DNA from 2 places in the Akkermansia biwaensis genome. Region 2 is predicted to be linked to the other one. Evidence: riboswitches for the same ligand, from Rfam matches in the RefSeq annotation. Region 2 holds a riboswitch; the other holds the start of a gene.

Region 1 (5,364 bases), 1.1 Mb from region 2:
GGATTTTTCCGGGCACCACCATGTACCCGCCCGTGTTCGGCGCGGCCTTCCACTGGTAGCGTTCCAGAAACAGCGCATTGAAATCATGGTAAAAACCGGGATGCGCCGGATGAAAATCCACACAGGCCATGTAAGGCAGCAGAGGCCGCGGAGACGGTACGGTGAGCGCAATGACGGAATCTCCGTACACGGTGATCCGGTCGAACGTGGAGCGGAACAGGGCTGTCCAGAAAGGGTCCCTGGCGGCGTCCGACGTGCGCAGGCAGATATTCAGCAGAAAATCCTCCGCACGCACGGGCCGTCCGTCCGAATAGGCCGCTTCGGGGTCCAGATGGTAAAAGACCGTGCGGCCATCCGCGGAGACGGCCCAGCGGTCCGCCAGCCCGGGGATGGGCCGAAAAGTTTCCGGATGCAGTCCCACCAGGGGAATCCACACATTGTCAATGGCGGAATAGTTGAAAAAATTCTCGCTGCCGGGGCCGAAAGCCCGCAAGGTGCCGGGGAACGGCGTATTGATCCACAGCCGGACCTGGCCGCCCTTCACGGCGCGGGGGTCCCCGATCTCCGGTTCCTCCATGCCCGTATGCCATTCCAGGCCGGAGGGCATCTTTTCCAGCGGAAGCACGCGAATATGGTCCCCCTCCTCCAGCCTCCTCCTGAGGCGTTCCACGGAACGTTCACGTTCCGCCAGACGGCACCCGTCGCCTTCCCCGCGGGAAACGGTCAGCAGCTCTCTCTGCTGCTCCCCTGCCGCCAGTTCCCGGCGCAGTTCTCTTTCCACGGACCTGTTCCAGCGTTCCACAAATCCGTCAAACACGGCGGGCATCCCCCGTTCGTCGACATTCCCGGCCGCCTCGTTCCAGACCGCGGACTCCCGGAGGGAGAAGTAAAACACTCCCCCTGTAAAAACAGCCAGGAGCAATGCCCCCAGAATGGACAGCCAGCGAAACACGATCAACGATTACCCGTCCTCTTTTAACCTATATCCGGTCCGGATGAAAAAGAAAATCCCCATCCTCCGCCCGGGACAGTTTCCTTCGCCTGAAACAGTCCGCAAAACGGAAGATGGGGATGCAATCAACAATTAACGCTGGGAGAGAGTTTAAAATTCGACCGTCACACCGCCGAAGACACCCAGTCCGCGGGCCTGCCGGGGACCGAAGTTATAGTCATTTGTGATGATGAAATTCTGATCGAACAGGTTTTCCACGCGCACATGCAGGGCCACGTTGTCCGTAACCTGGTACCTGGCAAACACGCGCGCCGTAAAGAAATTGTCCAGACGGGCGTAATCATAGTCCGTGCGGCCCATTGCGGACGTCACGCCGAAGCCTACCGTCAGTTTCTCAAGCGGGGAAGTATGGATCTCCGCATTGATGGTATGGCGGGCGGTATTGGCCATCTGGATGGTTTCATACTTGCCGATGGAGTCGCGCTTGGGCATCGTAAACGTGTAATTGGCGTAATAGCCGCTGTTCCAAGCGTCCTTGAACTGCCCTTTGAAGGCTACTTCCACACCGTAGGAGGTGCAGTGGGAATAATTCTTGAAGGTATAAGGATAAACGCTGGAATCGGAGCCAATTTCATCATTGACGCGCGTCCAGAACCCCGTCACGGAGGCGTAATGGTTGTCCGCCAGGCGCTGTTCCACGCCCAGGTCGCCGCCCAGGGACTTGGAAATGTCCAGATCGGGATTGCCGACGTAGCCGTAGTTGGCCGCATACCGTTCAAAGTACGTGGGAGCGCGGAAGCCGGACCCCACGGAACCGAAAATGCGGGTGGGGGAATCCTTGCCCGTCACTTTCCAGGAGTTGGAATAACGCCAGGTGAAATGGTTGTTCCAGACGTTGTCATGCTCCAGGCGCAGGGCCAGGCTGGCGTCAAAATTGTCCGTGGGAGCCCACATCTGTTCCGCAAAGAACGCCAGGGTGCTCTGCCATTCGTCCTTGGACACGTAGTTGTTTTCGCTCATGTAGTCGGAACGGTCCCAGGCCATCCCGGCGATCGTCGTCCACTGCTTGTTCCAGGTAAGTGCATTGCGCCATTCTGCCTGGAAACGGCGGTTGCGCATCACGTTGGGCTGGAAGTCGTATTCCGGCGTATGGGTGGAATAATTCATGTTGTAATGACCGACCATGAAACTGGTGGACCACAACTTGCTGAGTTCCGCATCCACGCGGCCCGTGACCAGGTTGCTGCGGTTCTTGTCTTCCGTATTGTACAGGTGGGAATCCGTTACAGGATTCATCCAGTCACTGTAATCCACATAAGGAGTGGGATACTCAAAGTAGGAATCCAGGCGGCGGTAGGTAAAGCTGAGCTTCACCTTGTCATTAACGTCATAACCCAGACGCAGAGCTTCCTGCCACTGGCGGAAGTCGTTCATGCCCGTCCTGTTGTCATAAATGGAATCATAAATCGTGGGATCGTTCTCCGTGGTTTCAAAACCCACGCCCACAAAGTAGGACAACTTCTTGATCTTGCCGGAAGACGTCACATAGCTGTTGAACGTTCCGAAGGAACCGGCCTCCGCAAAAATTCTCGTCACCGGGTCGCCTTCCCCTTCCGGCGTATCCATGGCAACTACGCCGCCAATGGCTCCGGAACCGAACACGGCGCCCTGGGCTCCCTTCACCACTTCCACATTGCCCACCGTAAAGAGATTGGTGATGCCCAGCAGCTTGTTGCCGGACATGTTGACATCGCTGATGCGCATACCGTCAACCATCGTCAGGGTGTAGGTTTCCTTGTTCATCCCGCGGATGACGGTGTTGCTCACGGAACCGCGCTGCCAGGTGCCGCCGCCGTCCAGCGTGAACACGCCGGGCGTCTGGGAAAGGGCTCCCGTCAGGGTTTCAATTCCCTCTTTCTGGAACTCTTCCGGATTGATCACGGAAACGGAAACCCCGGACTGGTTGTACGGCACGCCCACAAAATGGGACGCCATGGTCAGTTCCGGCATGACCTGCATGGTTTCCGTCCTGGCGGAGGTCTTGGAGTCTTCCTTTTTAGCGGACTCGGCAAGAGAGGACTGGCCTGCGAATGCGGCAAGGCCAACGGCAATAGCGCCCATCTGAAGGGCTTTCTTCGTATAAAGCATGGTTGTAACGCCTTACGTCCGGTAACTCGCCGGACAGTTTGGACAACCCCCTGAGGCTGGTTTTCTGGCTTGCAGGATATCCTGCTTACAGTGGCGGTACCGCTCCGGATTTGCACCGGTATTCCCCATCTATTTCCTGCCCGGCTACGGGCGTCCCTGAGGTCTGTAGCCCTTCCCATAAGGGCTCATGGGATGGATGAAATACCAAAGCCCCCACCATGACAAGACAAAAAAAATTTTCTTTGAACATTTCGTCACTGGATGGATTTTCCCGGAATCTTGCCTCTTCTGGCCGGTCTGCCTCCTCCGTAAGACGTTTCTTCCAGGGAAGCCTGGAAGAAAAAAAATTAATAATTGATTATAAATAACTTATTTTCCAAATCAAATATAAAGAAAAGGAATTCCAGCGGCTAAAAAACTTCGGAATTATATACTTTAATCTTGTCCCACCTTCCTACTTCGTAGGAGTAGGAACGAAAAAGCTCCTTTCAAAGAAAATTCTTCGCCCTCTTCTTTAGTAAAGAGAAAAAATTGGGAACCACTAAAGAATCAGAGTTGTCATTCCCATTCCTGCGATTATCATACAAGATATGTCAGATACAGTTTTAGCATCTCTATTCAGTATCGCAGGAGTTGCTTTGGGGTCTTTTATTACAATATTTGGCCTTTGGTGGCAGGATAAATTGAGATTTAAACGAGAAGAGAAAAAATATTTCAAAAGGAAAAAGGAAGAAATATACTCAACAATGATACGTTGGATGATTAACTACGCTGGTTATAAAAGAAATTTATCTGAAATGAGCGCAGAAGAATCTAACCGAAAATTTTTCATTTTAATCAATGAACTAAATGAGTTACAAAGTCAAAGATGTATATTTTGTAGTCCAGCTTTTGACAAAAAATTTACAGAATTGGGTGAAAAATGCAAAAAGGAAGACATAAGTCCAGAAGAAATACAACCCCTTACTAAGATATGCCAAGATGAACTTGGAATTTAAAACTCTATAGATTGAGCCGGAATAGAATTAAGAATCCAAGGCTCTTGATGGGTAAAATGGATATCCGATTTTTGCAAAAAATCGCGTTCTTTTATATTTTTCAACATTTTAAATATCAATAGCTTACCTACATCTTTTTCAATATTTAAAGTTTTATCTATCTCACGAATTCTATTGCTTATATTTATTAGTTCGTGAAATATTTTGCATTTTGAGCTAACTAAATAATTATTTGTATGTGCTCCAGAAAATTTATAAGAATCAGCGACAGTGTATTTTCCATCACCATCCACATCAAAAGGTTCTTTTAACCAATAAAATATATAGTACAGGAATAAATTAGCAATCCAAGTCATTTCAACTAAATCTTTTCCCTGGTGAACTTCTTCTGTCATAGAGCTACTAATACTACTGAATAGACTAGTCGCACCGATAATAACTATTTCTGGGCTTATAACTTCACCTAACTCATCCTTCTCTTGCCATACTGGCATATAATTAAAAATTCCTGCATAACACTGACCTAAATAAACTACAGAACGCTTCAATCCTTTTGTGTGTTTCAGCCATTCTAACAAAATAAATGGACTGATTGATGGATTTGCAGGAATTCCTTCTATACCTCCATGACCAGTTACAAAAAGCACTAAATTATCATAGCTATTGTTTTCTGCTAGAGAATTCATATCTCTAATAGAATTAATAGAATATCTAGACTTCAGGTAAACATACCAGTTAGAATCTTTAATTTCTGCGTTACTATCAATAATTATAGTAACATTTTGTTTTTTGATATTTTTAGTTTGTAAACACGAAACTCCGAATACTATATCTTGGATATGTCGTTCTTCTGGCTCATTATTAGCACAAGATAATAAAAATATCCAATGAGTTTTTTCGTTAAATAATCCCATTTTTTATTAAATTAGAAGCTGATTGAGGTCTATCCAAATCTGAAAAATAAACAATAGCATCTAAAACAATATTTTCATTTTCTCTTAATTTAAGAAAATCGCCATTGTTTTTCAATATTAATGAATTGATATTTGATTTTATTAAATATTTAGAATCAGGTATATCTGATTTCTTTATTGTATATAAAATCAAGATTCCCATATTGACAGCTTCCTTTATTTCACTATCTAGAAAGGGTAATTCACTTGATTTTATTATATGGTTTTTTATATTTTTCATTTCATCAAAATATTCGTATTGTATAAAAATACCTCAATAGGATAATTAGCATGTATCATGTTGAAAAAGTCA
Region 2 (5,364 bases):
TGCAACATGGACGACCCCAAGGCGCATCTGGACGAAACGATCAATGCCTACGACAATTCCATCGTGGACCTTGACGCCTCCGTGCACCGCATGATCAGTCGCCTGAAAGACCGGCCCGCCATTTATTTCTACTGTTCCGACCACGGCGTGGCCCTGGGAGAAAAAGGAAAAATGTTCCAGGGCCACACGCTCCCCTGCGTTTACCGCCCTGCCATGTTCGTCTGGTATTCGGACGCTTTCGCCGCGCGTTACCCGGACATGGTGCGCGCCCTGAAGGCCAACCGCCTGAAAGCCGTTTCACACGACCATATTTTCCATACCCTCCTGTCCCTGGCGGCCATCCGCTCAGAGACCGTGCGGCCGGAATTGAACCTGGCCGCCCCGCGGGCAAAGGAAACCGCCGTTCCCATCCAGCCGGAAGTGCTGGCAGACTGGCAGCCGTTCGCAACGGCCACGGCAGCCGGCCTGTGAAGGAAACCACGACATTCTGCGATAAAACGGCATCGCCGGACCTCAACGCACTTTGACCCGGAGCGGAGTCCGGATGCAATCGCGGACGCGGCGCACCTCTTTTTCCCATTGTTCAGCGGACTTGACGGGAGAAGCCTTGCTCCATACCGCCCCCATGTACCAGTCAAAGGAATTCCCGCTCTTCATGGAGCGGGTCCAGTAGGAGCATCCCTCCCCATCCTCCGCGGCGCCATCCGGCGCCCACGGCACCATAACGGCGGTTCCGAAACAGCCGTTATCCCCCCTGGGCCTGCTCCATGCGGCCACGATTCCGGCTTCCCGGTCCGCCGTGACAACTTCATAACTGTTCCTTTTCTTCCCGGTATCCATGCCAGCACCGACTCGGATTTCCGAAGAATTGCCCCCGTTCAGGGTCACGGAACTTCTTACCCTTGTGAAATGGCTTCCGGCATCCAGAGTCACCTTCCTGGTCTCGGCAGCCTTCATTCCTCCTCCCACGTTCCACGGCGCGTAACTTACTTCAAAGGCGGTCTGAACAGGTCCGTTGTACAGGGTCCGCACCCTGGCCCAGTTGCTGGAAACATGGGCTTTCCCGTCTCTGAACACGGCAATGCCGCCGCATCCGCGTCCGGGTCCCACATGGTACATGTCCAGTCCGTTGCCGCGGTCACGGTGATAATCTCCCTTCTTGTAAAATTCATTAATTACAGGCACCCCTGCCTTCTTGCTCCATACGTCCGTTCCGCTGGAAACAAGCCCCTCCCCCTCCGGCGCAGGCCTGGAAACTGCCGGACCGTAAATACGGTGGGCCGTACGGTCGTTTTCCCACGCAAAATCGTCCAGCCGCTCCGGCACATGACGACTGAAGCACACCTCTTCCGCAGGAGCGGCATCCAGGGAGGAATTCTCCAGAATCCAGAAATCGCGGGACGCTCCCGCGCGGAAATTGCTCTGGAACAGCAGGGTGTCCATCCTGCCGTCCCCATCGGTATCCGCCAGCTGGTGGACAATCACGCAGCCGTTGCGCACGTCAAACACGCGCAGCCGGGAAGAATCCCGCCCTTTTCCGGGATTCCACGGAACGGACACCGTTTCCCGGGGCCGGAAAACATTCAAGGGGTTGGCGACGGAAACGGTCTTCCGCCGCGGATGATCTTGACGAATCACCCATTTGCGCAGTTCACAGCCGGCCAGAAGGTAGGCTCCGGAACCGTACACCTCCGTATCATTTCCGGAATAATGCCCCGGTTTGTCCGCGATCGGCTGCACCCAGCCCAGCGCTCCCTCCGCGTTCACGGCGTCGCAGGCCGCCTGCCATGCCTTCCGGATGACGGGCAGGTATTCTTTTTCGTCCAGGTAACCCTGGTTCACGCCCCACATCATGCCGTACATGATGAAAAGGGTTCCGCTCATTTCCTTCAGGGGCGGTTCGGCGGGGTCCATCAGGCTGGCGTGCCAGGAACCGTCGGGAGACTGGCATTTTTTCAATGCCGCCGCCATGCGCTTGAGCAGGTTCACGTAAAAGGTCCGCGTGGGCCAGTCCCGCGGCATGTCCTGCAGAATCATCGGCAGCCCGGCAATCACCCAGCCGTTCCCGCGGCTCCAGAACATCTTCTTTCCGTTGGCCGCCGGAATGGTGAAGTAGCGGGAATCCCGGTAAAACAGGCCTTCCTTCTTATCGAACAAATAATCGTATGCGGCCTTGTATTCCCGGTCCATGAACTCCAGATACCGGCGGTCTCCGGTATAGGCCGCCAGCTTCGCGAATACGGGGGGCGCCATGAACAGGGCGTCCGACCAGCACCAGCGGTCCTGGCATCCGGGCGTCTGGAATTTAAGGGAGGCGGACGAGGGCCGGGCCATCACCTTGTCCAGAACGGCACGGATTTTTTCGGCGGCGGCGGGATTTCCATCTTCCATGGCCATCTCCATCCAGGCATGGCCGATCACATGGTCATCCGCATGGTAGGGCCGTTTCAGAACGCCCCATTGGCTCCCTTCCCCGACCGTCCTCACGGCCTGAAGCTTCATGCTCTGCGGATGGGCCAGGGCATACTGCACCAGGCCGGAATAAAACGCCCCGTAGGTCCAATGCAGATGGGAACGCTTGACGGGATGGGCTATCTGCCACGAGGCTACAAGTTCAAGATTTTCCCTGATGGTTTTCTCCTTCCAGTCCGCAGGAGCGCCGGAAGCAACTCCGAATAAAGATAAAAAAGACAGGAACAGGACCAGAATCCTTTGTTGCAGCATGTTGAATGAGAGAGTAAATTGTTGCATATTCATATATACAAAAAAACCAGTTATAAAATTTCTTCATTAACCATTTTTCGGAATGATATAAAATAAAATCCCGCGGCATCGCTTTTTCCCTTCAAGGACGGCGTTTGAATGATCAGCGCAGAATTCTGACGCCGCCGTTCCATCATCTGATATATAACCCGGCCAAATCAAACAATACATGAGTAAAACGGAAAACCCGTAATTTTTCATCCATTTTCTCTTGTTGGCACCCAGACAGCCTTTCCGGGCACATATGGTACCATGATGAAGGCGAATATCGCATTTTCAATCCTCCCTCTCAGAGGTGATACAATATATTGTATGATAATAAATATTTAATACATCATTTGCACATTTTCCTTGCAGACCCATATATTTTATGGTTCATTGCAGTCCAGCGCAGGTAACGGAAGACGGTGAAAATCCGTCGCGGACGCGCCGCTGTAACCGGTAGACGATGGACCGGACACTGATTGCCAGGCAATCGGGAAGTCTCCATCACATGTCGCACCGGGAGCCAGAAGACGACCTGATGCTGCCGTATCTCCCATCCCGCGGACAGGATGAACATACGCACAGGTTCCCTCGTGTACCGTTTTTCGGACGAGTTGCACGCGGCTTCCCCTGCTTATGATTTTCCAGGCTTGTGCCAGGCTCGCGGATGAGCGGTCATCATCCTTTCAAGCGAGACATCCACTATGGCGACAAGCATCATCAAACGTTCCGGAAAGAAGGAACCATACCAGGGCTACAAGATTGAGGAAGCCATTAAAAAGGCATTCCACAGTTCCGGCACCGTTTACAACCGCGCCATTTATGAAGAGGTGGAGGCCAAGCTGGGCCACCAGGACAACGCAACCGTAGAGGAAATCCAGGACCTGATTGAACGGGCCCTGTTCCGCTGCGGATACTTTGAAACCGCCAAGGCTTTCATCACCTACCGCTTCCTCCACAAGATGCAGCGCGAACAGATCGCGGGCCTGTATTCCGGCAATACGTATGTGGACTGCAAGCTGACGGTGGAGGAATACATCGGCCAGAGCGACTGGCGCATCGCCGCCAACTCCAACACCACGTATTCCAATGCCGGGCTGATCAACAACACCGCCGGCAAGGTGATCGCCAACTACTGGCTGGACCAGGTCTATTCCGCACGGGAAGGCGCCGCCCACCGGGAAGGGGACTACCACATTCACGACCTGGACTGCCTGACGGGCTACTGCGCGGGCTGGAGCCTGCGCAACCTTCTGAATGAAGGGTTCAACGGCGTGCGCAGCCGCGTGAACAGCCGGCCGCCCCGCCACTTCCGGGAAGCCCTGGGCCAGATGGCCAACTTCCTGGGCATTCTGCAGAGCGAATGGGCCGGAGCCCAGGCGTTCAGCTCCTTTGATACTTTCCTGGCCCCTTACGTTTTCAAGGACCAGGCGGACTTCACGCGCATCAAGAAGGACATCCGCAGCTTTGTGTACAACCTGAACGTTCCCTCCCGCTGGGGGCAGTCCCCCTTCACCAATGTGACGATCGACTGGACCGTTCCGCGCGACCTTCAGGACCAGCCCCCCTTCAGCGGAGGAGAGCACCTGTTTGAAGGAGTGGAAGACCCCGCCCTGCTCTTCCTGGCCAAGGAACGCGGGGTGAACAGCCTGACGGAATTGACCTACAAGCACTTCCAGAAGGAAATGAACCTGATCAACAAGGCCTTCTATGAAGTGCTCACGGAAGGCGACAGCACGGGACAGCCCTTCACCTTCCCCATTCCCACCGTCAACATCACGGAAGACTTCGACTGGGAAGGGGAAAACGTCCCGCTCCTGTTTGAAAACGCCGCCAAAATAGGCTCCTCCTACTTCCAGAACTTCATCGGCAGCCAATACACCGTCAATGAAAACGGGGAACGCGTGCCTGACGAACGGGCCTACAAGCCGGACGCCGTGCGTTCCATGTGCTGCCGCCTCCAACTGGACCTTCGGGAACTGCTTAAACGCGGTGGCGGCCTGTTCGGCTCCGCGGAAATGACCGGCTCCATCGGCGTGGTGACCATCAACCTGGCGCGCCTGGGCTACCTCTTCAAGCAAAACCGGGAAGCCCTGTTCGCACGGCTGGGGGAACTGCTGGACCTGGCCAAATCCTGCCTGGAAAAAAAGCGCGCTTTCGTCCAGGAAATGTATGACCGCGGCCTGTACCCCTACACCAGGCGCTACCTGCCCACTTTCCGCAACCACTTTTCCACCATCGGCGTCAACGGCATGAACGAGCTGCTGCGCAACTTCTCCAACGACTCCATGGACATCACCACGGAGGAAGGCAGGAAGTTCGCGGAAGAAATCCTGGAATTCATCCGCCTCCGCATGCAGGAATACCAGGAGGAAACGGGCAACTTGTACAACCTGGAAGCCACTCCCGCGGAAGGCACCACGCACCGCTTCGCCCGGGAAGACCAGAAACGCTACCCGGACATCATCCAGGCCGGCCCTGTGGGCCAGCGCTACTACACCAACAGTTCCCAGCTCCCCGTGGACCACACGAACGACCTGTTCCGGGCTCTCCAGCTCCAGGACGAACTCCAGTGCTGCTATACAGGGGGCACCGTCTTCCACATGTACATGAATG

Evidence for each region. Region 2 has a riboswitch for cobalamin ahead of OQH67_RS04715 (ribonucleoside triphosphate reductase). Riboswitches for the same ligand answer to the same signal wherever they lie in the genome.
Region 1: linked by a shared signal. The riboswitch ahead of OQH67_RS00250 (TonB-dependent receptor plug domain-containing protein) and the one ahead of OQH67_RS04715 (ribonucleoside triphosphate reductase) in region 2 are both predicted to bind cobalamin.

What each region holds. Positions count from the first base shown of each region.
Region 1 covers NZ_AP025943.1:66,623-71,986, forward strand. Annotated here, with positions in the region: gene OQH67_RS00245 (ABC transporter substrate-binding protein) at 1-952, opposite strand, end outside; gene OQH67_RS00250 (TonB-dependent receptor plug domain-containing protein) at 1,103-3,100, opposite strand; cobalamin riboswitch at 3,138-3,275, opposite strand; gene OQH67_RS00255 (hypothetical protein) at 3,691-4,098, shown strand; gene OQH67_RS00260 (hypothetical protein) at 4,095-5,012, opposite strand; gene OQH67_RS00265 (hypothetical protein) at 4,999-5,292, opposite strand.
Region 2 covers NZ_AP025943.1:1,146,378-1,151,741, forward strand. Annotated here, with positions in the region: gene OQH67_RS04705 (phosphoethanolamine transferase) at 1-471, shown strand, start outside; gene OQH67_RS04710 (glycoside hydrolase family 88 protein) at 514-2,751, opposite strand; cobalamin riboswitch at 3,118-3,301, shown strand; gene OQH67_RS04715 (ribonucleoside triphosphate reductase) at 3,453-5,364, shown strand, end outside.